DNA from 3 places in the Pseudoalteromonas sp. NEC-BIFX-2020_002 genome. Region 2 is predicted to be linked to each of the others. Evidence: predicted binding sites of a transcription regulator. Region 2 holds the regulator's gene; each other region holds the start of a gene.

Region 1 (10,564 bases), on a different contig from region 2:
TTTTTACCTTCAGTCCAACCAGCAGGACATACTTCACCGTGCTCAGTATGAAATGCAAGTGCATCAACCATACGTAGCATTTCATCGATATTACGACCTAGTGGTAAGTCGTTCACTACTTGGTGACGAACGTTACCTGCTTCGTCGATTAAGAATGAACCACGAAATGCAACGCCAGCTTCTGGGTGCTCAACGTCATATGCTTTACAAATTTCGTGTTTAACGTCTGCAACTAATGCATATTGCACTTGGCCAATGCCGCCATCTGCAACAGCAGTGTTACGCCATGCGTTGTGTGAGAATTGTGAATCAATTGAAACACCAATTACTTCAACACCACGTTTTTGGAATTCTTCGAAACGCTTGTCAAAAGCAATTAGTTCAGAAGGACATACGAAAGTGAAATCTAACGGGTAAAAGAAAATAACTGCTTTTTTACCTTTAATTGTTTCGTGAAGATTGTAGCTATCTACGATCTCGCCGTTACCTAATACTGCTGCAGCGGTAAAGTCTGGTGCCTGGCGGCCTACTAATACACCCATTTTATTCTCCAAATATTTGAGTTTGCTTTTAATTGCTTACGCAATGCTTGCCTTTAATATGGCATCAAAAAATGAAATACCAAGGGTTTACATGCATAATTATCCAAATATTCTAGAGATAATAAGCTTAAATAGATAATCGTATTTTCCGATGCAGCCAATCGAAAATATTGAACATATTTTAATGCATAAAATGAACACAAAAAAACCCGCAAAAGCAGGTTTCTTCAATCCATCTATTTTACTGCATTAATCCATAATATTTTCTGGCATGTCACCACGAATTTTTTGCCATACTTCACCAGTTTGATGACCATATTTACGTAGCAATGAAATTGCGCCATCGTGTTCACGCTTTTCGGCCAGTATAGTTAAGTCTTTATAAAACTGACGCGCTAATTGACGTGTGCCTGGATCAGAGAAGTAATGACAAGCTATTTTAGAGTAAAAACCTCTAAAGCCATTTAAAATTAACACATAAATACGGTTATTTCCGGCAACCGCTAATTCATGGTGAACTTTATAATCATAATCTGCAAATGCTTGTGCGCTATCTTCAAGCTCATCACTTTGTGATAAGATTTCAATCACACGATCTGGTGCATGTTTAATTGCTGCACGAGTATAAATTGCGCTAATATTAGTTCTAGCAGATAATAATTGATCTGTTAGCTCTGGCATTTTATCTTCATCAAGACGCGCAAGCGTTTCTAATATATTTAATCCTGAGGTTTCCCAAAAGTTGTTAACCCGTGTTGGTTTACCATGTTGGATCGTTAACCAACCATCACGCGCTAAACGTTGTAGCACTTCGCGTAAAGTCGTACGTGTAACACCTATTAATTCTGATAACTCACGCTCAGCAGGAAGAATAGAGCCTGGAGGAAAATCACCATTCCAAATTGATTCAACAATGTACTCTTCCGCAAATCCAGCTGGACTTTTAGCTTTAAAAATTCTCATTCAATTCCCACTCGAGTTATCACATTACATCACTTTATAAGTTAACTGACTGATTGTACCAGATGAAGCCAAACTAACAAGTAAAGTCAGTCAGAACGCCCTCATTTGATTTCCCACTCCAATCTATACTAATAATTAGGATTATCCATAAAAATATAACATCTTGCGTCTTTTACATATTAAAACACAGCGATCACGAAACGCGATATTTTCATCAAAGAATAAATAACAGCGTATAACTTTTTATAGCTACAAGTGATGTTTACCCTTGCGTGTGGTTTAGCGTCTACGTCATAATCTAACTACAGCGTTTTTGATTGGAAGTTTTATGAATTGGTTAGCTAATTTAGCACAGCAACGTACTCCATGGATATTATTGGCAGTGACTGCATTTATCTTTGAAATTGTTGCGTTGTTTTTTCAATATAAAATGGGCTTAGAGCCTTGCATTATGTGTATATATCAACGTACTGCAATGCTGGGATTATTAGTTGCCGGATTAATTGGCGCCATTAAACCAAGCCATTTTATCTTTCGGTTTTTAGGTATTGTGACGTGGGCAACAGCCAGTATTTGGGGCTACCTGATCGCACGTGAGCACATTGATATGCAAACAACGACTGACCCATTTGCTTTTAGTTGTGAATTTGAGCCGAATTTCCCGCTGCCTTTACACGAATGGATACCAAATTTTTTTGCTGCAACCGGTGATTGCGGTAATATTGATTGGGAATTTTTAGGAATGAGTATGCCTGCTTGGATGGAAGTGATATTTGCAGCATTCAGTATTGTATTAATAACTGTTGTTTTCGCTCGTTTAATCATTAAGAAGAGTCTATGATGCCTGCTTTTTTATCAAGCCAGTTACCTCAACTTAAGCATCTAAAAGTGCGACAGCGACAAGATATAATCGCAATAGCACTTAGCATGCTAAGCCCAATGCAAAAAATCAGTCTACGTATCGCTAAGCTAACTCTATTAATTCCATTGTTTTTCTCACTCGTTTATATTGATGGCTGGCTGATGATACTTGCATTAATTGTCACAGGTATAAGTTATCCAATATTGACAACGCCCGTCGAAATACAATTTTCAAAACCTTTTTTAGCCGAGGCTATTAAACTATATAATAAAGAGAAACAAGGCGAGCAATAGCTCGCCTTTGTAATTAAAGCGTTACTTTTCCTTCTAATTTTGCAACGATTTTGTCACCAATACCTTTAACCTGAGTAAGCTCACCTAGTGATTTAAATTTACCCTGCTTAGTACGGTAATCAATAATAGCCTGCGCTTTTGATTTACCAATACCTGGTAATTGAACCAATTGGTCAACGTTTGCTTGATTAATATTAATAACCTCAGCTTTTTGAGCAATTTTAGCTGTAGCAGGCTTATTATCGACCGCATAACTTGGCAAGGCGACTGCAAAACCAAATAATACGACTATTAAAGTTAAAAACTTCATGTTTCTCCTCCATGATGTCCATTCGTGGACTCAGTTAATAGTTGATAAAGCGATCTCACTTTTTGACTGATTTTAATTAAAGCCATACTGAAAAAGTGTGACCTTTTAAATAAAGTAAATAGCGTCCATCTTGTCAACCGTACCGATAATAAAAAAATAAAAATGTTCACTTGCAAATAGCCGGACAAACATTTACTGTACATAAAAACAGTAATCAATCAAGGTGAATTATCATTCACCAAGCAAGTTGGCAGGAGAAATCATGGCTGTTGTTGTTAAATATGTTGTAGAAAGAAACGGAGTCGAGCGTATGACGTTTACTACTAAAAAAGAAGCTGACGCGTATGACAAGATGCTCGATATCGCTGAATCACTTGAGGCGATGCTAGAAAAGGTCGATGTGCCTTTAAGCGAGCAACAAATTGAATCGCTCGCACTTGAGATTGCAAAAAGCAAAGATGATTTCATGAATGTTTTGAAAGGCGCAAAAGAAGTACCAATTAAGGCTTCATCTGCAAAATCTAAAAAAGAAGCAAGTAGCGTTACTGATCTGAAAAACACAGAAGAAAAAGCAGCCAGTTAACGTTTAGCTAAAATACAAATAAAAAAGGAGCTAATTAGCTCCTTTTTTATTCTTAATTACACATTATGATTAAAGCGATTTCTCGACATCATCAAACAATAGCGTAATTTTTTCACTCGGCGCTGCTGTTGTTAAGCTTACAGCAACAATTGCAATACTTGATAAAATAAACCCAGGAACAATACCGTAAATTAACTTACTGATATGTTCACCATTAACCTCTATCGGCGCATAAAACCACACTAACACGGTTACAGCACCGACGACCATACCAGCTAATGCGCCCTCAAAGTTCATTCTTTTCCAATATAAACTAAATAGAACCAGTGGACCAAATGCAGCACCAAAACCAGCCCATGCGTTGCTTACTAAGTCTAAAATAGAACTATCTCTATCATACGCTAAGTAAATGGCACAAATAGCAACTAAAGCAACACTAATTCGCCCTACTAATACAAGCTCTTTATCTGTGGCATCTCGACGAATAAATGTCTTATAAAAATCTTCTGTTAACGAGCTTGAGCTCACTAATAGTTGCGAAGATATTGTACTCATAATTGCCGCTAATATAGCGGCTAATAAAAAGCCTGCAATAAGTGGGTGGAAAAGTAATTCAGATAAAACAAGAAATATTGTTTCTGGATCATCAACAACGATGCCATTTTCATAGGCATATGCAGCTCCACATAAACCCGTAGCTACCGCACCTAACGCTGCAACTATCATCCAGCTCATACCTATACGACGTGCGGTAGGCATATCTTTGACGCTTCGAACAGACATAAATCTAACAATAATATGCGGCTGACCAAAATAGCCTAACCCCCATGCCATTGCTGATATAATACTCACCAAAGAACCTGCCCCAATCCATTGCAGCATTTGCGGGTTAATACTGTTAAGTGTTGATGTTAAAGGCTGTTCTAGTAATGTATAAGTCACCGTAGGTACTAAAATTAAAGCAATGAACATAATACAACCTTGTACAAAATCAGTCAGGCTTACCGCTAAAAACCCACCGAACAAAGTATATAAAACTACAACACCTGTTGTAATATAAAGTCCCATTTCATAACTTAAACCAAATGAACTTTCAAATAATTTACCACCAGCCACTACACCTGATGAGGTATATAAAGTAAAGAAAACAATAATCACAACCGCAGACACTACTCGCAGTAAGTTACTGTTGTCGTTAAAACGATTTGAAAAGTAATCTGGGATAGTAATAGAGTCATTCGCTTTTTCAGTATAAACACGTAATCGCGGTGCGACCAAAAAGTAGTTTAACCATGCGCCGATAATTAAGCCTAACGCAATCCATGTACTGCTAAACCCAGTAACAAACATAGCGCCAGGTAGCCCCATCAAGATCCAGCCACTCATATCTGATGCACCTGCAGATAATGCAGCTACACCTGGTGATAAACTACGACCACCAAGCATGTAACCCGACACATCGCTGGTTGACTGTTTATATGCATACAAACCAATGCCGAGCATTACAATAAAGTATGCTGCCAAAGAAATAATCATTCCAGTTTCCAAATTCGCCTCCGATAAAGAAGTTTAAATCAGGCATTTAATCCTAATAATGACTCGCAAATCAATGCTATAAATAAGACATTATTGGTGTAAAAACCAACCTAGTGCTTGACTATATCATGCTAAGGGTAAATAACTCCAATTAGTACGACTAATCTAGCAACCATATGAGAACATTCTGATTTTTTGTGAAAAGCAGTAAATTTAGTGTATATCAATGGAAATTAATGACTATTTACCCTAGGATAAGATCTATACACTGGTACACACCAATACTATAGGTTTAATTTTGAAAATATAGTTAATGCTATTTGCTATGTTTTACCTTATATTGCTGATGTAATCGTTTAACTGATGTGGATCTGTTGTTTATGTATTTTTATGCTGCGCGCCAACCAATTCTAGACCGTGAAAAAAAACTTGTAGGTTACGAGTTACTATTTCGTGATGGCGTTGATAATGTATTTCCCAACATCGATGGCGATGAAGCGACCTCGCGACTAATTGAGGGCAGCCAGTTTAACTTTGGTTTAGAAGATTTAACCGATAACAAACCTGCTTTTATAAACTTTACACTCGACACACTGCAAAAAGGCTACCCTACTCTATTAGGCAAAGAACAAATTGTGGTCGAAATATTAGAGACAATTCAACCAGGGAAACGTTTACTTTCTTTAGTCAAAGACTTAAAAGAAAAAGGCTATACCCTAGCGCTTGATGATTATATTCACCAGCCTGTATGGCGTCATTTTTACCCTTTTATTGATATCATCAAAATCGACTTTTTGACCTGTGAACTTGATACTATCCATGAAGTTATTGAAGCAATTAAGCCATTCCCACAAATTAAATTATTGGCTGAGAAAGTCGAAACATACGAAAAGTATCAATTAGCACTTGAACTAGGGTTTACATACTTTCAAGGGTTTTTCTTTTCTAAACCTGAAATGGTACAAAGTAAAACACTGCCTCCATCAGAAATGGCACTTGCTGAATTACTCTATGAAACGTCGACTGTTGACTTAAACTTAAAGAAAATTACTGAAGTTTTTGAAAGAGATGTAAACTTATCTTACAAACTTCTGCGCTATAGTAATTCTGCTGCATTCAAGCGAAGAGCTGAAATAAATACCATAAAACAAGCCTTAATTGTTTTAGGCGCACAAGAAATTAAAAAGTTTTTATCGCTACTTTTTGCATCTCAAGTTGCCGCAGATAAACCTGCAGAACTAATTAGATTATCGCTCACTCGCGCACGCTTTACTGAGTTACTCGCAATAAATCATAATAAATTTAAAGATACAGGCATGGCATTTTTGACCGGTATGATGTCGTTAATGGATGCCATACTCGATGAAAGTATGGAAAGTGTTATGGAAAAGTTACCACTATCCAATGACATAAAATTAGCACTCGTTAAAGACGAAGGCTTGCTGGCACAATACTTACGTTTAGTAAAACTCTATGAACAAGCAAATTGGCAAGGCGCGAATGCAATACAAGAGCAGCTTGGCTTAGCAACAGATAAAGTGCCAGATGCGTACCATGACGCCGTAAACTGGGCAAACGAACAAATGAGAGTACTTGGTGAATAATAAGCTTTCAGCCTAATCATCTAATACCAATCAGCGTAGATATGGGGGCTATTTAATTCGTTAAATTGTTCAAATATTTATGCAGATTAGTATAAACATAAAAAATGCCAGCTTAGCTGGCATTTTTTATGTTTTCAATTACAAACTTTCTAAAAAGTCTTCATCAAAATCTTCAGGCTCTTTCTCAATTGGTGGATTACCATCATACAATTCATATAACTGACGTTGGAAATAGATATCCTTCATAAAAATATAAGGGTCTAAAGATTCATTCAGTAAGCTTTCTTGTGGAATTAATGACGCTCGCGCTTCGATTGCTTTAAAAGCAAATACTAGCACTGTTTGTGGTGTGGTTAAGGCTATCTCAGGTAATACAAAACCATCGACCACATCGCCAGCTAGATTACGCGCTGTTGATGGTCCCATACCTGGTAACATTAAATACGCACCATCGCCGACTCCCCACACACCTAGGGTTTGTCCGAAATCTTCATCTATAATATTTAGACCAAGAGAGCTGGCAACATCAAAAACACCAAAAATACCCACGGTTGAATTAACTAAAAAGCGAGCAATACTAATGCCCGCATTACCAGCTTTACCTTGTAATGTCGCATTAATAACATCCGTTGGGGCGCTGATGTTATCTGTAAAATTAACTAAGCTTCGTCTTACAGGTGTTGGTGTAACAGCAACATACCCAACTGCAACAGGGCGAAGAATGTAAGCATCCAACACATCCATATTAAAGTCATACATCGGACGATTAAATGATTGCAGCGGGTCACGCTCATCCGCTTTTTCTTCTGGTACTTGTGCGCATCCCGCGCTCACTAGTAACCCTAATATAATCAAACTCTGTCTTAACATCTTTTATCCTTAAGGTATTAGCTCATCTATTAATAGAGTGTATTCGCTCGTTTCACTGCGCTGTAAAATACCTGATTTTCCTTCAAGCTCACCACTTGATGGCATTACAGAAGCGTCTTTTGAAATACGTGCTGTTAATATTATTTGCTCGGTACTTGAAAGCGTTAAACCTTCAACCATTGAGTTGTTATCGCTTAATTGGACTTGAAGAGGAAAACTATATTGCGTTAACTTTACAACTGCAAGCGGCATTGCAGGGCCACTGGCTGCTTTTGCAAATACAAATAAAGTGCCTTTTTCAGGTAAGTTTGCTATCAGTTGAGGAGCAAGCTCAATCGTGACGGAAATATTACTTGTCTCTGTACCTGCAGCAAACGACTTCTCTACAGGGGTGATCTGCGTGTTCTTGGCTGCAATATTTTGATCAATCTCTGCGATTCTCTGTGCAATCATATTATAACGACTATCTTGTTCATCCATGCTGTTTAAAAGCATCTCAAATGCAGCTTTTGCTTCCAGCCAATCGTGGCGTTCATAAGCAATAAGCGCTAATAATGAAATAGCATCAAGATTTGTAGGTTCATCTTTTAATACACGTGATAGCATTTGCGCTGCTTTATTCATACTAACATCGTCGCCTTGGAGCAACATTAACTGACTATAACTGATCAATACAGCCAAGTTTTCAGGGTTTAAACGCAGTACTTTATCAAATGATTGCTGAGCCATGTCATATTCATTTAAAGACATCGCAACGCGACCTAGTAACATCCATGCAACTTCATCATCACCACTTTGCGCAAGCTTAGTGCGTAAACCCAACGCGAACGCTTGAAGCTCATTCTGCGTTAATGGTTCACCTTTTTGCATCACTGCACGTTCACCATATTCAGGTAAATTTTCCATCGCAGCCTTCCAGCTTTCTAATTGATGCTGCGAACCTGTTGCGGTATAAAATATTAAGGTTAAGACGACTAAAAATGCACTGCCCGTCAACGCAAAAATACGATTATTTCCACGACTGAAGAGTGACTTTTCTGGCGATAGCTCATTTAACAATCGACATTTCAATTCAATAATTGACTCATCGTAACTTTGTTGTTCTATGCGCTGCTCAGCCAGATCTAAACTAAGCTCACCAAGTCGTTGCTCATAAATAGCAATTAATTCAGAGTTAGCATTATAGGTTAGATTCTGTATTCGCTCTTTGGTTAAAAAAGGCAAAGCCACAAACGTGATAGCCAAAAGCGTCAGTAGCACAAACGATGCCCACATTAAAATCATTTAGTTTTGCTCCTGACGCTGGTTTTTTGCAATTAACTTAGTTAATAACACTTCATCTTGATCATTCCATGTTTGTTTGACAGCCGCTTTACGTTGGCGAAACACAATGAAACCAAAACCAAAAATAACGATTAATACTGGTAATACCCACAATACTAATGTGGCTGGCGTAACGGGTGGTTCGTAATGAACAAAGTAACCATAACGATCTATCATATAGTCAATTACTTCATCTTTTGTTTTGCCATCTTTAACGAGCAACAGTACTTTATCACGCAAATCTTTTGCAACTACAGCATCAGAGTCTGCAATGTTTTGATTTTGACATTTAGGACAACGCAGTTCTTTTGTTAACTCACCAAAGCGCTGAGCTTGCTCATCATTGGCAAAAACGTAGCGGTCTTGTTCAGCGAGAATTCCTGTGCTGAATAATAAGAAAAAACTAATTAATACATACTTCATGGCTTTAACTCCTGCATTAACGGTGCAAATTTAGCACGCCACACGCGTGGATTAATATCCCCCGTGTGATGAAGCAAAATAGTACCTTTGCTATCCACTAAAAACGTTTCTGGTGCACCCGATACACCTAAATCCAATGCCAGTGTGCGGTTTAAGTCTAGGATATTAAATTGGTATGGGTCACCTGCACGACCTAACATCGTGCTGACTTCATCACGCAGTGCGACAATATCAAACTCACCATCAAAATCACTGTCATAACTTTGTACGTAATAGAGCCCTATAATTCTGACGCCTTGTTCTCGTAATTGGGTAAGATAATCAAGTTCTGCTAAACACGTTGGGCACCATGTGCCCCACACATTTAATAAATAGACATCGCCTTTTAAATCACTTTCTTGCCAACGCTTTGAGTCTTGCATTAAATCTGGCAAATTAAATGCTGGCATTTGTTGACCTAAGCGACCCGTTTGAATCTCACGGGGATTAGCAAATAATCCCTGAAATAAAAACACGCATACCAGTGCGAATGCTAATAAAGGCAATAGCGCTAAAAATTTACGGTTCATACAACACCCTTCGGCTGTAATTGCTCGTCACTTTTTCTGCTTGTCCTGTAGCGTTTATCACCTAAAATCATAAACCCAGCCAACGAAATTAAAATACCACCTAACCACATCCATCTCACGTATGGTTTGTGATAAATGCGTAACGACCAGCCCCCATTACTGAGTTGCTCACCTAGCGCTAAATAAAGATCTCGAGTAAACCCTGCATCAATCGCCGCTTCAGTCATAAATTGCATGCCAATATCATACTGACGTTTCTCTGCGTATAATTTCGTTACGAGTGAGCCATTTTTCAATACGCTTACTACACCAGCATGACCACTGTAATTTGGCCCGCGAATGCTTTTTACACCCTCAAAGCGGTAGTCATACTCATTAAGCTGAACAACGTCCAATGGCTGCATTGAAACATCTCGTTCAACTGAATAAGCTGATGTTAAAGTTACTCCAGCAATAACAAAGGCAATACCAACATGCCCCAACACCATTGCCCAGTAGCTTAAAGTCAAACGTTTTAACCCTTTAATAAAGCTGCCATGAACAAGGGTTTTATCATATAAATCTGATGCTGTTGTGAACATAATCCACATGGCTAATGTTGTTGCTAATAATGTAAGGGGTGCAACATCCTCATAACTTAAAAATAGCCAGCCTGCGGTGACCACTATGCTTGCAACTGCTGCTAT
Region 2 (10,564 bases):
AAGGCTAAATACGCCATTATTAAAGGCACTAAACAACAACCAATAAATATCATTAATGGATTATTTTTCATTATAATTCCTTCTTTTTACTAGCGAATATTGCAATAACTAGGCAAGCAACAGCGATTAAAAACCACTGCACAGCATATGCTTGATGTTTTTCGGGGCTCATCACCACAGCTTTATAATGAGGCACAGCGATGTTATCGCCATCACCTTGACGATACCCCATAAATTCAACTATGTTACGACCCGTCTGCTGTGTAAATAATGCTAAGTCAATAATTTGTATGCGCTTAGGCCAGTTTGAATCTATGTGTTGCGCTGCTTTTTGCAACGTAAAGCCACTGAGCGTGCCTTGCTTTAATTGCACTGTCATGGTGAAAGGGCTTGCTGGTAAATGAACCAGAGGTAACTGTTCGCGGCTAATGGGGGCCTTAACCCACCCTAAATTTACTAATAAGTTATCATCACTGTTGGTCAATTTTAATAAAGTAACAACATCGTAGCCAACTTGCCCTTGATAGACTTGATTGTCTAACAGCCAGTATTGCTCTGTATCAAGCATGCCCGTCACAGTTACATGCAACCCGGTTTTATTCCACTTAGTTGGAAGCTGATGCATTTGCTTCCAACTCAAAACTCCCTGCTCTTGTAGCTCGGCTATTTGTGTTAGCTGTAGTGCTTTGTTTTCAGCTCTTTGTAACTGCCAATACCCCAAACGTAAGCACACTAAAATCACAATCACCACCACGCAAAGTATGATAATTGAGCTAAGCTTTTGTTTACGCCATAAAATTAACTGCATAAAGGTGACCCAGTGATTATTAAAATTATTATCGTACTGTTGCTACTATTTATACTTTTTAACTTGTTCCGAGCTTTATTTATTATGGTCTCAGGTAAAGCGGATGGACGGCCTATGTCTCACTATTTAGGCCGTCGTGTATTATTTTCTGTTGTTGTATTAGTGATTGTAATTGCAGCGTTAAAGATCGGTTTTATCCACAGTAACGCATCGCCTATTCACAAAATTACAGCACGTATACAAATACAAATAAACACAGCCATACCACATCAACAAAATGCCAATACCAAGCAGCCGCTTGAAAAGCAAAATGTTTATCCGGGCTAAAATGGCCTTTAATAATTCGAATTAGAATGACCAATAATAAAACCGTACCTAAGGTCACATGCAGGCCATGAAAACCGGTCAGTAAAAAGAATGTATTGCCGTATACACCAGCATCTAAGGTCAACCCAAGATCTTGGTAGGCATGAATATACTCTTCAACTTGTAGGCCTAAAAAGCAAACTCCTAGCGCAACCGTTAATGCCAAAAATACCTTTAATGGTCCGCGCTTATTATTCTCCATTGCGACATGTGCAAAATGCAAAGTGACCGATGAGGTGAGTAATATTAATGTGTTGATCAGTGGCAACCCCTGCCAACCCATGGCTTGTGTTGTACCTCCTGCTGGTGTTGTGACTAATGGCCACATAGCCTCGAAGGTTGGCCATAGCACCTCATTGGTCATTGCATTATTACCCGCTCCACCCAACCAAGGCACAGATAGGATACGGGCATAAAACAATGCACCAAAAAACGCCATAAAAAACATCACCTCAGAGAAAATAAACCAACTCATACCTTGACGAAAAGAGCGATCCATTTGCGCTGAATATAAACCCTTATCAGACTCTTCAATGACATTTTTAAACCAACTAAATAACATAAACAACAACACGCCAATGCCTACATAGAGAATATAATGACCATTGCCACCTTCATTCTTAGCCTGCATCACAGTAAGCGCGGCACCCACTGCAATAAAAAACATTGCAAATGCACCGACTATTGGCCACGGACTTTGCGCGGGCACATAGTATTTTTCGTGATTTTTATCCATTTTACTTGCTCCTAAATAGCGATTAGTTTGGCAGCCTAATTACTGGCGACTAACTGCTTGCTAATATCAAACACGGTATAAGATAAAGTTATTTCTTCCACATCATCAGGGAGTTCCGTATCAACATAAAAAAGTAATTTAAACTCAACCTCCTCCCCTGCTTTTAAGGGCTGTTGATCAAAACAAAAACAGGCCATTTTATGTAGATACTTAGCTGCTTTACCTGGCGATACCGACGGCACAGCTTGCATTACTTTATCTTCATTACTGATATTTTTTGCTTTGAATAACACCTCACGCATAGCACCAGGTTTAACAACCACACTATATTCATGTGATTTCACCTTAAACGGCGCGCCACTTTGTGCATGCGTAGTAAAGCTCACATCTATTTCACGCTTTTCATTTATATGCGTGCTTTGCTTTGCTTGCTCTAGCGAGGGCTTACCATTAAGCCCTGTAACATCACAAAAAACGTCGTACAACGGCACCATTGCAAACGCAAAAGCAAACATGCCTAGGCATATTAAAACTAAGCGTTTAAGTAACGGTGCATGACTCATTACTTAATCTCCGGTGGGGTTTCAAATGTGTGATAAGGCGCTGGAGAAGCAACCTCCCACTCAAGACCTTCAGCACCATCCCATACTTTTGCCGGAACTTTGTCGCCACCGCGTGCGCATTTATACACCACAACAACAAACAGCAATTGTGAAAGGCCAAAAGCAAAGCCGCCAATACTAATAATCGCGTTAAAATCGGCAAATTGCAGCGCATAATCAGGGATCCGACGTGGCATACCTGCAAGACCAACAAAGTGCATTGGAAAGAACAGCACATTCACACTCACTAACGACAACCAAAAGTGCCATTTAGCCAAAGTGATATTAAACATATTACCCGTCCATTTTGGCAGCCAATAATAAGCCCCCGCCATGATTGAGAAGACCGCACCTGTCACTAATACATAGTGAAAATGTGCCACCACAAAGTAAGTGTCGTGATATTGAAAATCTGCAGGGGTGATTGCCAACATTAACCCTGAGAAACCACCAATCGTAAACAACACAATAAAGGCGATGCTAAATAACATGGGTACTTCAAAGCTAATCGAACCCCGCCACATAGTGGCTACCCAGTTAAATACCTTAACGCCCGTTGGCACCGAAATCAGCATGGTCGCATACATAAAAAATAGCTCCCCAGCGACCGGCATACCCGTCGTAAACATATGATGCGCCCAAACAATAAAGCTCAACAACGCAATTGAGGACGTCGCGTAAACCATGGAGGCATAGCCAAATAGCCGCTTACGCGAAAAGGTAGGTACTATTGTTGAGATAATACCGAAGGCCGGTAATATCATGATGTACACCTCAGGGTGCCCGAAGAACCAGAATATGTGTTGGAACATCACCGGATCACCGCCCCCAGCCGCGTCAAAAAAGCTGGTCGCAAAGTATTTATCCGTCAGGACCATAGTCACGGCACCTGCCAATACAGGCATTACAGCAATAAGTAAAAATGCCGTTATTAGCCAAGTCCATACAAATAACGGTAGCTTCATCCAAGTCATACCTGGAGCTCGCATATTAACAATGGTCACAATGACATTGATTGCTCCCATGATTGAGCTAATTCCCATGATATGCACAGCAAACACAAAAAACGCGGTGTTATCGTTACTGTATGTAGTAGAAAGTGGTGCATAAAATGTCCAACCAAATGCAGGGCCACCACCAGGCATAAATAATGAGGCTAATAGAATTAAAAACGCGAATGGTAAAATCCAAAAACTCCAATTATTCATTCGAGGTAACGCCATATCTGGCGCACCGATCATCAAGGGCACCATCCAGTTTGCCAGCCCTGTGAAAGCAGGCATAACAGCACCAAATACCATGATCAAGCCATGTACTGTAGTCATTTGATTAAAGAAGTGAGGATCAACTAATTGTAGCCCCGGCTGAAACAACTCAGCGCGTATAACCATCGCCATCGCGCCACCAATTAAAAACATGGTCAACGAGAAAATTAAATATAAGCTGCCAATGTCTTTATGGTTAGTTGTGTACAACCAACGCTTAAACCCTTTTGCAGGGTGATGATGTCCGCCGTCATGATGCCCAGCTTCATTATGTTGTTGCTCTGTTACGCTACTCATTATTTAGCCTCCGAAGTTGCATCAATCGCGGCTTGTATTTGACTCGGTTGAATCACATCCCCAGTATCATTACCCCATGCATTACGTTTATAGGTAACGACAGCTGCCAATTGCTTAATTGATAACTGCTTAACAAATGCTTGCATCGCAGTACCTGGGCGACCATTAATCACCACATCAATATGATCATTAATATCCCCCAACACCACAGGATTACCTTTGAGCGCAGGAAATACACCTGGTAAACCCATTCCTGTTGGTTGATGGCATGCGGCGCAACTAGCCATATACACTTGCTCTCCCAACACCATTAACTCCTCTTTAGGGAGGGTTTGGTCAAGCAGGGCTGCATCTGCTGCTGCTGCCGTTTTTTTGGCTTGCTTCGCTTGTTGCAACCAATCGGTAAACGCTTGCTCAGACTTAGCCTCAACAACAACAGGCATAAAACCATGATCTTTACCACATAGCTCAGCACACTGACCTCGATAAATTCCCTCTTCATTAATTTTGGTCCACGTTTCATTGATAAAGCCAGGGTTTGCATCTTTTTTTACAGCAAAATCAGGTACCCACCAAGAGTGGATAACATCGTCTGAAGTCATCAAAAAACGTACTTTTTTATTAATAGGTAATACCAATGGTTTATCAACTTCAAGTAGATAGGTGTTTGTTTTATCTGCTTGGTTGGAAATTTGATCTTGAGGGGTTGATAGAATAGAGTAAAAAGCAACGTCTTCACCCATGTATTCATAATGCCACTTCCACTGCGACCCCGTAATTTTAATGGTCAAATCTGCTTTGCTGGCATCTTCCATCGAAATTAGAGTTTTAGTAGCGGGTACCGCCATAGCGATTAAGATTACAAATGGTATTGCCGTCCAGAGGATTTCTACTTTTGTACTTTCATGGAATTGGGCAGGTTTTGCCCCTTTTGATTTTCGGTGATGGATTAGTGCCCAAAACATAACCGCGAACACAATTACACCAATCACACAACATATAATAAATATTGTCATGTGCAGTTGATAAACATCATTACTTATATCTGTTACGCCCTTTCGCATATTAAATTGGCTATTTGCCAATACTTGCTGCGGTAGAACAAACAATATAAGCCACAAGGTAGAGCTCAGTTTACCCATGTGACGACTCCTTTGAATGCTATTGCAAAAATGCAAAGCGAAAAGGCGGCACTGCTATTAAATCGCGCCAATTCGTTTATTGTTATTTTAACTGAAAGTTAACAATTTATTTATACCACAGGCATAAACACACTCATTAAAGAGCAATTGTTAATACAGTGTATTAACCAATTAGTTAAAAAATGAACAATTAGCAAGTTTTAATGGCAATTAAATTTTATTTTACTGCAAAAATAACAACTAAAAATCAGCGCGTTATTTTCCAAAGGAAGGTAATATTAAATAGCTAAAAGCAGTGGATAAGTAGGGGTAATAAGGCTTTGAATGGTACTTACAAGTGTGGGTTCTAATATATTAGGGGTTAAAAAATGTAAAGCATCAAACTTCAGCTATTTGATGCCACTCTATGAAAAAGTTATTACATCCAATCGGCGTTACGAATAACACCAACAGCCAAACCTTCTATATTGAAAGATTCATGCTCTAGATCAACTTCAATTGCGCAGAAGTCATCATTTTCAGCATGTAAGAAAACTTTTTTCCCAGCTTTTTCAATACGCTTAACGGTTACATCATCATCAACACGTGCCACCACTACTTGGCCATTTTCAGCCACTTGAGTACGATGTACAGCTAATAAGTCACCATCCATAATGCCAATATCTTTCATGCTCATGCCCTGTACACGCAGTAAAAAGTCAGCAGCTGGCTTAAATAACAGCGGATCAACTTGGCAATGGCTTTCAACATGTTGCTCAGCCAATATAGGTTCACCCGCGGCCACCCTACCAATAAGCGGTAAACCTAGTTGCTCTGGCTCATCTTCTTCAACCAGTTGAATACCTCGGCTTGCACCAGGTTTCATTTTAATCACACCTTTTTTAGCAAGTGCTTTTAAATGCTCTTCTGCCGCATTTGCACTTTTAAAACCTAGCGTCTGCGCAATTTCTGCACGCGTTGGTGGCATGCCTGTATCTTTGATAAAAGCTTTAATAAGTTCGAGAATTTGAGCTTGGCGATTCGTTAATGGGCGCATACAACTGGGTTTCCATACAGTACATTTAACTGTGAGTATATACAGTTATATGAAAATCGCAAATTTAAATTGGCTTAAATAAAACCATAAATATTGATTGAATTTATTAGTATGAAGTTACCGATATGAATGTTAAAAAGTATAAAGTAAATTTAAACCCATTGGAGAATATGGACATATGAGTATTTGGTATCAACCTATCACCCTTGAACAATGCAAAAGTCTTGATAACGGTATAAATGGACAAGGCACATTAATGAAAACCATGGGCATTGAGATTAGTGAAATTGGTGACGATTACCTCGTTGCAACTATGCCAGCCATCCCTGAGCATCATAACCCAATGGGAATAGTGCACGGTGGTGCTAATGTTGTTTTAGCTGAAACCGTCGCCAGTTATGCCGCTAATTTTGTGGTCGATTTCACAAACTTTTACTGCGTTGGACAAGAGATCAATGCGAACCATTTAAAAGCATCACGTAATGGCACGTTAACAGCAATAGCTAAGCCACTGCATTTGGGTAAGCGAACATCTGTATGGGAAGTAAAAATAACCAACAGCCGAGGTGAATTATGCTGCGTATCGAGGATGACCGCAGCAGTTGTTGAGCGTAAAATTAGCTCTGAACAGGATAAATAGTAATTTCAACACCGGCACCTATTGCAGATATGCGTAACAAGGTATCAACCTGTAATGCTTGATTAAAGCACTTTGGCGAGGTACCTGATTCAAAGCCAAGATCAAAAGTACGCTTTGAGCACGATAACCATTGTTTTAATGCTGCACGCGAACACGACTCTATTAACTCGCATAAGTGATTAATCGCCTTATCAGGAGAGGTTACTTCTCCTTTAGATTCAATGCGTGCAAGCTGTCGGTACTCATCTTTATCATAATGTAAAACCACAGCACTCTTTTTTAAGTCTGCAACTAACAGGCTAATATCTTGTTTGGATTCAAGCTCAAGATCTACATTTAAAAATTGAATTTCCGACATTATTTCTCTTTTATCTCACATTAAAAACAATGCAAACTTTAACCTATTTTTGCTTTTATACCAAATAATCTATCCCCAAGTCACCTCAAGATACATAATTCAACGTTTTATCTAAGCTAAAATCTACATGCGACAATTTGCCACATTGGCAAACCGAGTATAGCTTATAAAATACCGCGCTGAAAAATAATAACAAACAGGTAGTAATATGAATAAACGCATTTTTAAACACGCTCGTAAATTTCACAAATGGCTCGGGTATTTACTAGCAATTCAAATTTTTGCCTGGTTGTTAGGTGGTTTAGTAATGAGCGCAATCCCTCTTGAAAAAGTGCACGGTAAGCATCTTGCAGCACGCTCAATTAATAACCCATTTAATCAAGCCGATTACCCTACCTCACTTGATAATATTGTCTTGCAAGTTCCACAGCCAACTCAAATAACTTATAGTCATTTTTTAACCACCCCAATAATTACAGTGAATAACAGCGAAGGTGAGCATAGCTTTAATGGCCTTACTGGGCGCCCGCTTTTAGCACCGAGTAAAACCCAAATTATTGCAAATGCCTACGCTCATTTATTAATAGAAGCAAAAGTTAATAATGCTGTAATACTAACAACAGGCCCTCGTGAAGTGGGTTATAAACAAAATATTTGGCAAGTAACTTTTGACGACACCTTTAGCACAACGTTATATCTATCAGCAGATAATGGAAACGTTATTACTGTACGCAGTACTATTTGGCGTATTTTTGACTTTTTTTGGATGCTACATATTATGGATTACGACGAACGAGAAGACTTTAATAATCCATTACTGATCAGTTTTTCTGCCTGTAGCGTGTTATTTTGTATCACTGGATTTATTTTACTACTACAAAACTTCAGGTTGCCTCGACGTAAACGAACTCGCACATAAAATTCTCTTAATGGTGATGGCGATAACCACACGCCATCGCCGACTAAATTGCATATAAAAATATGCAATGTAAACTTTCTGATCTATAAAAATATACATTAGTTTAATTATTAAGTACTTAAGCTCGTCCGTTCAGCTGATTTACGCTATTGAATAATAACTCTAAAATACGCCCTCCTGTAGTTCACTTAAGTGATTGGATATGCCGTATTTTATTATTGCCTTATTGGCATCGCTGTTTAGTTTTAACCTTAATGCCGAGCAATTTACTCGCTTTTCTACAGCGAAAAGGCATTTAATCAAAACATTACCTACCGACGCTAAAAGCATTTATTGTGGCTGCGACATAAAACGCCAAGGTAAAAAGCTCGTTCCCGATCCAACTCAGTGCGGTTATGTACCGCGTAATGCAATAACCCGCTCAGGAAAACCAAATGCACGCGCTGTACGCATTGAGTGGGAGCACATTGTACCTGCATGGGAATTTGGTCACCAACTACAATGCTGGCAAGATGGCGGGCGAAAAAATTGCGTTAAAACCAGTGCTCAATTTCGTAAGATGGAAGCCGATATACATAACCTCGCGCCAGCCATTGGTGAAATAAATGCAGATCGCTCTAATTATCGATTTGGAATGATAGCGGGGGATGCTAGCCAATATGGCCGTTGCCAAGTAAAGGTCGACTTTAAACAACGCGTAGTTGAACCCCCTCTTTACTCGAGAAAACGTATCGCAGATGCTTATTTTTATATGCAAAAAACGTATGGATTAAAAATTTCGAGCAAACAACAAAAACTATTTAGCGCATGGCAACATCAAGAATTAGCCCAAAAAATCAGCAACACCAAGTTATAGGTAAACGGTTGATTGGGCTAACTCGCAATAAGTCAAATATTGACGCGTAAACTCGCTTTATTAAATCCGCAATATTAAGCTTTATAAAGGGTACTTTTATATTTTCTAGCCAAGTCACCTCAAGATGCAAGCGTCTTGAGGTGACTTGGATATATAAAGCACCCGACCTAATTTCAGGCCAGTTAAAGATCTTGATGTGGACCAAATACCTCATAATGAATGCGTGCAGCATCCACGCCTAGAGTAAGTAACTGCTGTTTAATTGCCGCCATGAAACCACTTGGCCCACAAATATAAAAGTCGCCTTCTGCCAGTGGTAATTGCTCAGCAACACGTGCAACATCCATTAAACCTGAAAAGTCAGACTCCTCGCCACCTTGGTTTAACCAAGTATGGTGTGTTAATCGAGCATGCGCTTCGCCCTGCTCACGAATAAATTGATCAAACGAGTGCTGTTGTTTATTTTCACAGGCATGTAAATACGTCACTGGCTGATTAGATTGCTCACTTAGTAATGTTTGCAGCATTGCTAACATAGGTGTTTGCCCAACGCCCGCAGAGATTAATACCGCAGGCTTATCTTCTGAACGTAGAAAGAAATCTCCCGCTGGCGGATAAAGATCAACAAAGCTGCCTTCTTCCAATGAATGTAAATAGTTAGACACAATCCCCGGTGCTGGAAGCAATTCTTTTTTCACGCTAATACGGTAACTTTTACCATTACTTTGCTGTGAAATAGAATATTGGCGGATCTCACTGTACTGTGCATTATCGGGTTGTACTTTAATCCCTAAATATTGCCCGGGTTTATGAGTGATCACTGCTTTTGAATCTAATGGTCTTAATATAAAGCTGGTCACTAACTGCGATTCAACCTGCTTATGTGCAATGATAAAACGACGCGTCCCAGACCAACCACCATGGTTATTTTTGCTATGGGCATACAAAGCCGCTTCTTCGGTAATACAGATATCTGCAAGTAATGCGTACGCTTCACGCCAAGCATATTCAACTTCTGGGGTAAACTGCTCTGGGATCAGCTCTTTTAATGTGCCAATTAAGTGACCGCCAACTATCGGGTAATGCTCCGGTAAAATATGCATACTGGCATGCTTATGATTAATACGCGCAAGCGACTCTTTCAAAACACCTAAATTATCAATATTTTGGGCATATGCAGCCAGCGCATTAAAAAGCGCAAATTGCTGACGACCACTGCGTTGATTAGCCATATTAAAAATATCTTGCAGTTCAGGGTTATGGCTAAACATACGCTTATAAAAATGATCAGTAACCACAGTACCGGCCTCAGCTAACAAAGGGACTGTGCTTTTAACTATTTCAATGGTTTTATCAGATAACATACTACTTCCTAAAGCTAAATTACTAACCATTACGCCCATCAACACGACGCCGCGTTAAAATAGGAATGCAATGGATCAAGAACAACAAAAAGGCCACTAACCACAAAACAGCACTTAGCTGCCACGTAATATGCGGCCCAATAACAAAGGGTAATAACGAACGAACAATCGCTGC
Region 3 (10,564 bases), on a different contig from region 2:
GTCGCTAACATGAATATAATGAACTGACATTTTTGCCTGCGTAGTTGGCTGCCAATTTAATGCAAGTGTGCCTTTAGGCGCAGATACTTCACGTGCTCCTAAATAATTGCCTGTATTGCTGTGCTTGCCTTCAACGTAACCATACGTTGCAGCTAAATCCCATTGGTCATTGAACGTGTAGTTAAGTACCCCTTCATAGCCCCAAATTTTTTGTGGTGCGCGTTGTGTTATATAAATCCCAGTTTTTGGATCCTGTACGCTGCGTGACCCTAAATCTGAAAAACTTTTATAAGCGGATAACTCAAATCTAAATTGTTCGAACTCGCTGACAAAACCGACTTCATAGTTATCTATTATCGCCGCTTCAGTTTGGATAAGTGCAATGTCTTGTACTGTTGCTGAGCGTAATAAAGCACCTAAATCAGGAATGTTAGCACCTTGCGAATAGCTTACGTAAGGTGTAAACGCTTGGTTTGCATTATAACGAAAACCAACATTAAACGTTGTTGCGGTAAATTCAATGGTTCCGCCTTTTACAGCTTTGGGAACAGAGCATTGATCAGCGCTTCTACATAGCTTTAATGTATTGTAATCATTTACTTCAATATCCATATTTTCATAGCGAAGTCCAGCTTTGACAATAAAGTCATCTTGAATAACCCACTTGCTTTGTAAGAAACCAGCAACATTAACCATGTCCATTTCTGGTACCCAAAGTCGACCATCAACCATTGGTTGAGAAGTAGTATCATTGAGGATATCAACGCCGTAAATAAAGGTCGCTTCAACATTATCCCAATCAGCTAACGTATTAAATACTGAGCGTAATCCCTGTTTTTCTGACTTAATTAACGACTGTCCACCTGCTAGGTTTAAATCAGGGTTTGCTAAAACCGTTGAGTAAAAAAATACATTTTCGATGGATTGTTTATACACATCTAAATTGAATGCGGTATTACTAAAAATCTCTGCATCAGTGTATTTTATCTGTAAATTATGATTACCACGTGGCCCTTGTGGCGCTGCATTAAATGGCGTGCTTACAGCGTCTTTTATTGCGTAGGTTTTTTCACCTTTATTGATATCACCAATAACATCAACCCATGCAGAATCTTGTTGCGATTCAAAATAGTTGTAGGTCATTTGCAGTGATTTATCGGCATCAAAGTCATAACTTAGTTTAGTGAAGAAATTACGCGACTTTGCTTCAGATAATCCATATTGTGTACCGAGTGCATCACCTTCAGCGTCTCTTAATACGCCATTATTTTCAATACCTAAGCTGACAATATAGCTAAAGTCATCAATTTCACCTGATGCGGTTGTCGTTACTTTTAAACCGGCAGAGTCATCAAGTTTTACCGCACTAAATTGTGTCGATGCGGTTGTGTTTAAACTAAACTTACTGTTTGTTGCAGGCTTTTTAGTGATGTAGTTAATGATACCTCCCGCAGCACCATTACCATAAATAGAGGTCGCACCTTGAATAACTTCAATTCGTTCAATGACATGAGGATCTAATGAACGCATTCCTAAAGACCCATTTCTAAGTGGTGTTGATTGCGGGACACCGTCAATCATAACAAGTGCTGCACGGCCACGTAATGTTTGTGCAAAGTTACTTGATGTTCCACTGCTTGAGGCAATGCCGGGTACATACATTGCTAATATACTTTGCAGATCAGTGGTTACTTTAAGTTGTGCTGCGAGTTCTTTTTGGCCAATAATTGTTACCGATGATGGAATTTCATCAATACTTTCAGCGATACGGCTACCGGTAACTAAAATACGTTCTAAGTCTTGTGGTTCATCGTTGGCGGTTACTTGAGCTGAAATTATAAGTGCTAGGATGCTAAGGTTGGTTTTGATCATATTCTTAAAAATGCGCAATATAAAAATGGAACGTAATAATAAACTAATTGGAAATGATTCGCAATTGAGTTCCTCTTTAGGGTTGTGCACGCTTCTAAAATGATTTTATGGTTTTAAAGTGTAATGACACTGCATTTAAGAAGTGTCATTACACGAAGAGTTACATTTTTCTTTCACTAAGCAATGTCTTTAACTCACTTAATTGTGTTTTTAATTCGTTTATTTGCCCTTGTGTTGCTGGCATATCATTAATGTTTGTTTGCTCTTCACGCGCATTGCGGTGCTCCTCAGACATTACCTCTAAAATAGCGCCTACCATCATGTTCAAAAACACAAAAGCGGTCAAAAATATAAATGTAAGGTAATAGATCCAGCTTAGCTTATACACGGCCATGGTTTCATACATGACGTCGGTCCAATCTTCAAATGTTGCCACTCTGAACAGAGTAAGCATCGAAATAGACACATCCCCCCATAAAACAGGGTTTATTTCAGAAAATAACATACTTCCTGTTGCTGCATAGATATAAAAAATAACAAACATTAGAAGGGCGATATAGCCCATTTGTGGGATAGCTTTAAGCAGAGAGTTAACTAATAAACGCAGTTCAGGAACCATTGATACCAGGCGTAGAACGCGAAAAATACGTAGCAACCGTGCTATAAATACACTTGAGCCTGCAGCAGGGTATAAACTGCCTACGACTACTATTAAATCAAAGATGTTCCACCCTTTGGAAAAAAAGTCTTTGATGCCTTTACTCGCGATATAACGAATGATCAACTCAATCAAGAAAAAGACGGTGATGCCAATATCCATCCAATGTAAAAAAAACTCAACCGTTGGATGTAGTGAGTAAGTATGTGCGCCTACTGTTAATGCAGAAATTATAATAACTACAATAACAAATGATTGAAATATTTTACTTTTATCGATACGCTGGAACAGCTCGTGTAACTGCGACAACATCATAATTATCCCTTAACGGTTATAAATAAAAACGAGTGCAATATACAGCAAAATAGTCATGGATGAATTACTTTTCCGGTTTTAAATGTAAGGAATTTTTAATGCTTTTCAATATGCTAAAGCTCGCTATAAGTGCGATGCTAGTGGTTTTTTTAACCGCATGTAGCTCAAATTCACGTTACCATGAAATTCAATCTGCACGGTTAGGTGAATGTAATTATATGGCTGATAAAGAGTATCATGAGTGCATAAAGCGCCAAGAAGATGGCTACGATGAGTTTAAAAAGCAACGAGCAGAGCAGCAAGCGACTAAAAATGACTAAAACACAAAAGCAATTCGATAAAGTACTGCGTGTCAATTTAACGCGAGCTTGTGAAGAAATTAAAGATGAACTAAGTGAATTTAGTTGGCTAACTCATGAGATAGATTTAAGTAAACCAACTACATCACTTAAATTAAGCTGTTACTTTAAAGATCAATTAGCGCTTGAGCAAGCAACGAAAAATCAAGATACTCAATTAGTTAAAAATATAATAAGTAAAAAACTTGCAAGCATTGATTTAACAGTCAAAAAATTTATATTTAGCGCTGACAATCTTTAGGATTATGATGTTTTCTAATTTAACGAATAAACAAAAGCAGCGTGGGCTGCTCATATTAGCAGGTTTATTTTTTATATTTGGGCTTTATCAGCTTCAACAACCCGTAGGTGCAAATCATGTGCTAAGCAATGGCTTTGTAGTGGCCATAGCGTTCTGGGCGTTTTCACGACGTTATAGTCAGCAGTTTTTAGAAAAAAATATGGTTACAGCGGCTATTACACGTGAAGGCAATGAGTTAATCATTAAACAAAGTATGGTAAATAAACTATCTCGGCTTGATATCCCCCGTATTAGCAAAATAACAATTGGTGACAATTACTTAAGTTGTATATTGGATGGCAATGGTCAAGGTTTTGATTTTCAATTAGTGGGTAAAGCGTGCGAGCTCAAAACACATATGTGCTCAATTTTAGCAGCTAATGAGCAGCAAACTATTCAAATCACTCTTGTTTAATTTGGTATTGCGATCACATAAGGCTATAATTCTACAAAATAGTAATAGAGATCAATAATGACTGTTCCTACTCGTTCACAAATTACCCCTGGTAGCGAAGTTAATATCGTTTTAAAAGAAGATCAGCGTAGCGGCACATTGACCCAAGGTGTTGTTGAGCGCCTACTCACTAAATCACCTAACCATCCTCATGGTATTAAAGTTCGTTTAGAGGATGGACAAGTAGGGCGAGTGAAAGAGATATTGTCATGAGTGTACTTACCCCCGCTGAATTTTGGCAATTGGTTACCGTAGAAGATAAAACCGCTGAGCCAGAGTCAGTGAGCGAGCGTTTAAAAAACTTACTTACAGATTTAGACGACGATCAGTTAATTGAATTCGATAAGCAATTTAGTCTCTGTATGCGACAAAGTTTTACGTGGGAGTTATTTGGCGCAGCGTTTGTAATGGCAGGCTGTAACGATGAGTATGGTTTTTCAGAGTTTCGCTGTTGGTTAATATCTCGTGGCGAAGCTGCTTTTAACGCAGCCCTCGATAATGCAGATTCATTGGCCGATTGCACGCCTGTATACCATTTAAATGAGCAACCCTATCCCTATTTAGATGAGTATGATCTTATTGCAGGATTACTGTACGAAGAGCGCAATGAAGATGAATTACCTTTTGCTCCATCAGGGCAAGAACAGCCTAAAGGTAAACGCTTTAAAGACAAAGCTAAGTTTTTAAAACTCGCGTATCCGCAATTATTTGCTAAATATTGGCAATAATTTTAACTATAAAAAGTAAACAACGATTCATTATAGGTTTGTTTAATTTTAATAGACATTGCATGCTATGCTGTAAATACAAACCACTCTAAGTCAGGTATTTAATGGGCTATCGTAAAATATTACTGTGTTTCGTGTTTGTTTTTTTTAGCACTACAATCAGTGCTAAAACTGAACTACCAAGCAATAAAAGTCAGTTTATTAGTTTGTTAAACACTAAAGTAGGTACGTATAAGTTAGTTTCAGGCAGCGCGAGTGTGTGCACTGATGGGCAATTATCATGGTTTGATAAAAGCGCGCCAAGCCTAGGGTTTAAACTAGGTGAAGGGATTGTTTTTACCGCCTTGCATCATGGAACGCAAACGAATAAAACGGCAAACTTTTGTTTAGTGACGACTAAATACAAATACACAACGCAAAGAGTTACGCTATCGCTGCGCCATACTCGCTGTGAAAATCAGGCTGATAATTTAGATACGAGCCAAATGCTGCATTTCATCTCGCCTACGCGTATTCAATACAGTGTTGAAAATACCAATGTACGCTGTGAGTTTGAGCGCCAGCCATAATACCAATTTTATTAAAAACGTGATCATTCTAGCAAATTAAGTAACTCACTAACTACGTTAAAAATTACTTATATAGAACAACTACATATCATAATTTTTCCTTGTTATAACCTTTTATAAGTTACAGCTTATTTTTGGCAAATGTAGCCAGCGAGTGGTGTATTGTGGAGATAAAAATTCACGTTTCATATGCCACGCTTGGCTTTGTTGCTGACTTGCCAAAGCAAGCGTATTGCTGCCATAACGCGCATTTACAGAATCCAAACATTTCATTAGTTTAATGTTATTTTTATTCGGCGTAAAAAGATCTGATTGCTGAAATTGCTGTGAACTAAGCTCTAATGCTCCCACGCCACACTTATAAAAGCGAACATTTTGTTGGTATAATTGTGCAAAAACCTCGCTAATTGCATTGGCAAATACACAGCTATCAGCGCTAGATGTGGGCAGCTCATACACTAATGATTTTTTATAAGCGTTTAGTTCATGTGGGGAGCTTGCCACAAATAATAATAAGCGTTTAGTTAAAGAGCGTTGCAGACGCAATTTTCGAGCAACAATAGTACAATGGTTTATCAAGGCTGTTTTTAATACCGTTGGATCTGTTAAACGTTCACCAAAGCTACGAGTCGAAAAAATTTCACGTTTATCTTGGCGTACTTCATCCCACTCTAAACAGGTTCGGCCGTTTAGTTCATCCACAGTACGAGCCAGTACCACATTAAATAAGCGTTTCATTTGCAGTGGATCTTGTTTTGCCAAATCAAGTGCACTGTTAATATGAAGTTGCTTTAACTTTTTGGCTAAACGTTTGCCCACTCCCCATATATCAGCGACATCCATCGCAGCTAAAATACGCAGTCGCGCTTGTTCGCTATCAATGACAGCAACCCCGTTAAAACCCTTAAGCTTTTTAGCTGCATGATTTGCTGCTTTGGCCAAAGTGGGCGTTGAGCCAAAGCCGACCCCCACAGGTAATTTAGTTTCACGCCATACTGTACGGCGGATCAAGTGTCCGTACTGATGCCAATCATTAATTAAAGGAGTAAAACCGGTAAAATGTAAAAATGACTCATCAATTGAATATATATATTGTTTATCACAAAAACGACTGATCACATTCATCATTCTATCGCTTAAATCTGCGTATAACTCATAGTTAGATGAACGAACGATTACTTTATGCTTAGCCAATAAATGCTTAACTTTAAAATAAGGTTGGAATTTAGGAATATTTAAACGCCGTGCTATAGGGCAAATAGCGCACACGCAGCCATCATTATTAGTAAGTACTACCACCGGTTTTGAACGAATTGCGGGATCAAATACTTTTTCTGCACTGGCATAAAATGCTACAGCATCCACTAAGGCGTACATTGGTGTAGCTCAGGACTTGGACGATGTAATCGAATAGAGCGAGTGACAACACCTTCTAATTGAAATTCATCGGCATCACTTAGTTGCACAGGTGAATATAAAGCTGAGGCTGAGAGTAAGCGGGCATTAGTTTTGTCTAATAGCTTACATACAAATAAGCCATTTAAATTAGCCACAATAACGTCCCCATTTTTGGCTTCTTCAGCGCGATCCACAAGCAATAAGTCACCATCAAAAATGCCAACGCCTTGCATTGACTCCCCAGAAGCCACACCGATAAATGTCGCATCGGGATGTTTAATTAATAATTGATCCAAAGATAAACCAAGTTCTTTATATTGGGCGGCTGGCGATTCAAACCCGCATACGCCCGCTTCGATATATATAGGAATGACATGCATAGATAAAAACACATTATACTGTATGTTTATACAGTATAATGTAAAATTAGCTAAAAAGCCAAGCAGGGGGTGACAGTAAATTAATTACTAAAACTTAAATACATGATTTTTATGTTTATTATTTTTTTCTTTCTAAAGTCTAGCTGTGTCTTTTCATCAATATAGAGAAACCATTATTTATAGTGAAATATTCAGCCAGACATAAGTACTTACTCAAATGCTGCTGAGTTCAAACGCTAAGTGATGGCTACTTTGTTTATTGTAGGTAATTTCTTCTAGTAAAAATAAAAAATTCCCTTTAACGTTAATAGCTTCTTGATTATTTAACAAATCACGATAAAGTGCATATTAAATAAAAATACGCATTTAGTGATTTGTTATTCATAAAGGTGCTAGGTTTAATACTTGAGTTCAAGAAGGGATAAACATGTTTAACACAGTTGTAGGCAGCATCAATAATCTTTTATGGGGTGAAGGGCAAGTCCTTATTTATATCCTGCTGTTTACCGGTATTTGGTTTTCAGTGCGACTAAAAGCTGTGCAAATTCTAAAATTTAAACATATGTTTAGCCTGCTTAAAGGCAGCAGTAAATGTAATAAAGACGATATAAGCTCTTTTCAAGCGCTTTGCACAGGCTTAAGTGCCCGTGTTGGCACGGGGAATTTAGCCGGTGTAGCGGTTGCTATATCACTGGGTGGCAGTGGCGCAATATTTTGGATGTGGGTCATTGCTATATTAGGCATGGCCACAGGCTTTGCTGAAAGCGTGCTTGGTCAAGTATATAAAGTACGCGATAGCCAAGGTGAATTTAGAGGCGGCCCTGCTTATTATATTAAACAAGGTTTAAATAGCCGCAGTCTCGCTATTGCATTCGCATTGTGCTTATTTTTAGGTTACGGCTTTACCTTTAGCGCTATGCAAACCAATACCATAACCGATGCACTTAATTTCGCATTTGAAATTCCAACATTCTACTCTGGTATTGTTATAACCATCCTCGCAGGCTCTATTATATTAGGTGGCTTCAAAGCCATTGCACGCTTTGCTGAACGAGTAGTGCCCGTGATGGGGATTATATTTGTGCTGGCTGCGGTCATTATTACACTACTCAACTTTAGCCAAGTACCTGCTATGTTAAAGGATATATTCCTATCTGCGTTTGGCCTGCAAGAAGCCGGTGCGGGGGCAATGGGAGCTGCAATAAAAAATGGTATACAACGGGGTTTATATTCAAACGAAGCAGGCGCGGGCAGTGTGCCGCATGCATCAGCTAGCGCCTCACCAACACCTAACCACCCTGTAACTCAAGGATATATTCAAATGCTGGGTGTATTCTTCGATACTATTGTACTGTGTAGCTGCACCGCGGTGATCATCTTACTTGCTAATGTGGATATTAGCGGCGAGATGGAAGGTATTCGTTTAACGCAAGCAGCTATGACCGCACATTTAGCACAGGGTGGCGTATATTTTGTGGCTGCAGCCATTACTTTATTTGCGTTTACTTCTGTAGTGGCCAACTACGCCTATGCAGAAAGCAACCTGCACTTATTTAAGCTTGATAATAAAATAGGGCGCGGCATTTATACACTATTATATTTATCAATGATGATGTGGGGCGCGTCTGCAACATTAAAAGAGGTGTGGGATTTAGCCGATATTGCGCTGGGTTTGATGACCGTGGTTAACGTTATTGCCATTATATTACTCACCCCGACTATTTTAAATGTAACAGATGATTATAATAAGCAAAGAGCCCAAGGTATTGAACCTAAATTTAATGCAAAAAATGTCATTATTCAAGGTAAGACCGAAAAGGGTATTTGGCATTAAATAGCTCGCTTATGCTGAATGTTTAATTGAATAAATATTCAGTGTAATCGCGCTAAAATAATTAAGTATTACCATGATAGAGATATATGCAGGTAAAACTGCTGCAAAAATAATTGCCGAACAAGGCTTTAAAGCACCGCTTTTTAATACCTTTTTAGGTGCATCCGGTGGGCCTAAATGGTTTACTTTATTTGGTTTAGATAAGTATATTTTTGGTGAGTTTTTTAAAAATAGAACGACGCAATTAAACTTAGTTGGCTCATCAGCCGGCGCATTTCGTGCCGCGTGTTTTGCACAAAAGGATCCTGTTGCAGCGATTGAGCGTTTAGCTAAATCGTATTCCCAAACACGTTACTCAACCGCTAAACCAACACCAGCAGAAATAACCGAAAAAGCAAAACAGTTATTAGACGATGTTTTTGCCCAAACAGGTGTTGCCGAAATCATTAATAATCCTATTTTTAAAGCACACTTTATTGTCGCTAAATCAAATGGCTTTGTAGGCAGCGATCATAAAGCATTACAGTTATTAGGCTTAACAAAAAGCTATTTGTATAATCGAGTTGATCGCCGATTTTTAAAAAATCAATACGAGCGTTTTATTTATCAAGCACCTAATAGTGATTTTTCAATTGAAGACAGTTATAAAATTAAAACTACACAATTAGATTTAACGAGCGAAAATTTAAAAGATGCTTTGTTAGCATCTGGTTCAATCCCATTAGTTATGCAAGGTATAAAAAATATAGCTGGATCGCCGCCTGGTATGTACCGCGACGGCGGCATTGTTGACTATCATTTTGATTTAAAAATTAACAACCCAGGTTTGATTTTATACCCACATTTTAATTCAGATCCCAAGGCAGGGTGGTTCGATAAAAATTTAAAACGTAAAGTAGCCACAGAAAATTACGATAACGTGGTAATGATCACCCCGTCTAAAAAATTCATCGCCAGCTTACCTTACGGGAAAATACCAGACAGAACAGACTTTACAAAACTCGATACCGACACCCGAATAAAATATTGGAATACCGTATTTAGCGAAACCGAAAAACTAGCCGACGCATTTGATAAAAATCTAACAATAGGTAAGTTTGAAGTAAAGACAATTTAAGAATGTGAGTTTTTTTATGCTTATTGATCATACTGTCTATACAGCCCATTAGTTATGGTACGTAATATTAAAGAAAAGGGCGAAAAGCCCTTTTTTATTAATGATTTAAGCTTGTTGTCAGTTGGGACAGTTTGTCTTGCTATTTAATCTTTATATATGGCGTCATTAACTTATTTAGCTCTTCTAAAAAACCATTTAAATTAGAGCAAGCTTCCATTCTGTATTTATCAATCATTTCTAAGGCAGTTGGTTCATCAGTATCTTCACTTGCTGTTTTAGTACTATTGAAAGATACGGCTGATTTATGTATTTCATCTAGAAACGTATAGACCCCTGAAGGTTTTGGGAATAGTACTTTTGATGCATGAAATGAACAAATAAAGTAGCTAAAAGTAACGTCAGAAATATATCCCTTAGTATATTCTTGATAAAGTCTTTGTGAATCTAAATAAACTTTAAATCTCTTTTCAAACAGAGCTAACCTAAGGTTACTCTTTTGTATTCGACACTGAGTGAAAGCAACCAAAAGTGCCATTAAAGCTATGATGTTTGTACTAGTAAGTGAAGGAGTATATGAATTAATTACTGTTAGATAATCTA

The links. Region 2 encodes LexA, which represses DNA repair genes until DNA is damaged. Its sites were predicted from a motif close to TACTGTATNNNNATACAGTA; they were not measured.
Region 1: HJP15_RS04835 (YebG family protein) is a predicted target of LexA. The motif match lies at 3,164-3,183, and genes of this name have one in related genera.
Region 3: HJP15_RS01210 (LexA family protein) is a predicted target of LexA. The motif match lies at 7,030-7,049, and genes of this name have one in related genera.

Annotation. Positions count from the first base shown of each region.
Region 1 covers NZ_JABEPJ010000003.1:104,109-114,672, reverse strand. Annotated here, with positions in the region: gene HJP15_RS04860 (peroxiredoxin C) at 1-542, opposite strand, end outside; gene fadR (fatty acid metabolism transcriptional regulator FadR) at 792-1,505, opposite strand; gene dsbB (disulfide bond formation protein DsbB) at 1,834-2,346, shown strand; gene HJP15_RS04845 (DUF6170 family protein) at 2,343-2,660, shown strand; gene HJP15_RS04840 (ComEA family DNA-binding protein) at 2,674-2,970, opposite strand; gene HJP15_RS04835 (YebG family protein) at 3,233-3,553, shown strand; gene putP (sodium/proline symporter PutP) at 3,623-5,101, opposite strand; gene HJP15_RS04825 (EAL and HDOD domain-containing protein) at 5,470-6,693, shown strand; gene HJP15_RS04820 (MlaA family lipoprotein) at 6,832-7,563, opposite strand; gene ccmI (c-type cytochrome biogenesis protein CcmI) at 7,573-8,847, opposite strand; gene HJP15_RS04810 (cytochrome c-type biogenesis protein) at 8,848-9,309, opposite strand; gene HJP15_RS04805 (redoxin family protein) at 9,306-9,878, opposite strand; gene HJP15_RS04800 (heme lyase CcmF/NrfE family subunit) at 9,875-10,564, opposite strand, start outside.
Region 2 covers NZ_JABEPJ010000019.1:33,669-44,232, reverse strand. Annotated here, with positions in the region: gene HJP15_RS17810 (transmembrane cytochrome oxidase associated protein) at 1-71, opposite strand, end outside; gene HJP15_RS17805 (SURF1 family protein) at 71-808, opposite strand; gene HJP15_RS22335 (DUF2909 family protein) at 821-1,135, shown strand; gene HJP15_RS17795 (cytochrome c oxidase subunit 3) at 1,035-1,910, opposite strand; gene HJP15_RS17790 (cytochrome c oxidase assembly protein) at 1,946-2,473, opposite strand; gene ctaD (cytochrome c oxidase subunit I) at 2,473-4,074, opposite strand; gene coxB (cytochrome c oxidase subunit II) at 4,074-5,216, opposite strand; gene lexA (transcriptional repressor LexA) at 5,635-6,252, opposite strand; gene HJP15_RS17770 (PaaI family thioesterase) at 6,431-6,892, shown strand; gene HJP15_RS17765 (hypothetical protein) at 6,870-7,250, opposite strand; gene HJP15_RS17760 (hypothetical protein) at 7,459-8,169, shown strand; gene HJP15_RS17755 (endonuclease) at 8,372-9,025, shown strand; gene hmpA (NO-inducible flavohemoprotein) at 9,208-10,389, opposite strand; gene HJP15_RS17745 (NnrS family protein) at 10,412-10,564, opposite strand, start outside.
Region 3 covers NZ_JABEPJ010000001.1:266,939-277,502, forward strand. Annotated here, with positions in the region: gene HJP15_RS01165 (TonB-dependent receptor) at 1-1,872, opposite strand, end outside; gene HJP15_RS01170 (ion transporter) at 2,033-2,842, opposite strand; gene HJP15_RS01175 (hypothetical protein) at 2,944-3,165, shown strand; gene HJP15_RS01180 (hypothetical protein) at 3,158-3,445, shown strand; gene HJP15_RS01185 (hypothetical protein) at 3,450-3,899, shown strand; gene HJP15_RS01190 (YwbE family protein) at 3,957-4,151, shown strand; gene HJP15_RS01195 (DUF4240 domain-containing protein) at 4,148-4,666, shown strand; gene HJP15_RS01200 (hypothetical protein) at 4,771-5,235, shown strand; gene HJP15_RS01205 (Y-family DNA polymerase) at 5,350-6,612, opposite strand; gene HJP15_RS01210 (LexA family protein) at 6,600-7,013, opposite strand; gene HJP15_RS01215 (alanine/glycine:cation symporter family protein) at 7,441-8,847, shown strand; gene HJP15_RS01220 (patatin-like phospholipase family protein) at 8,921-9,964, shown strand; gene HJP15_RS01225 (hypothetical protein) at 10,104-10,564, opposite strand, start outside.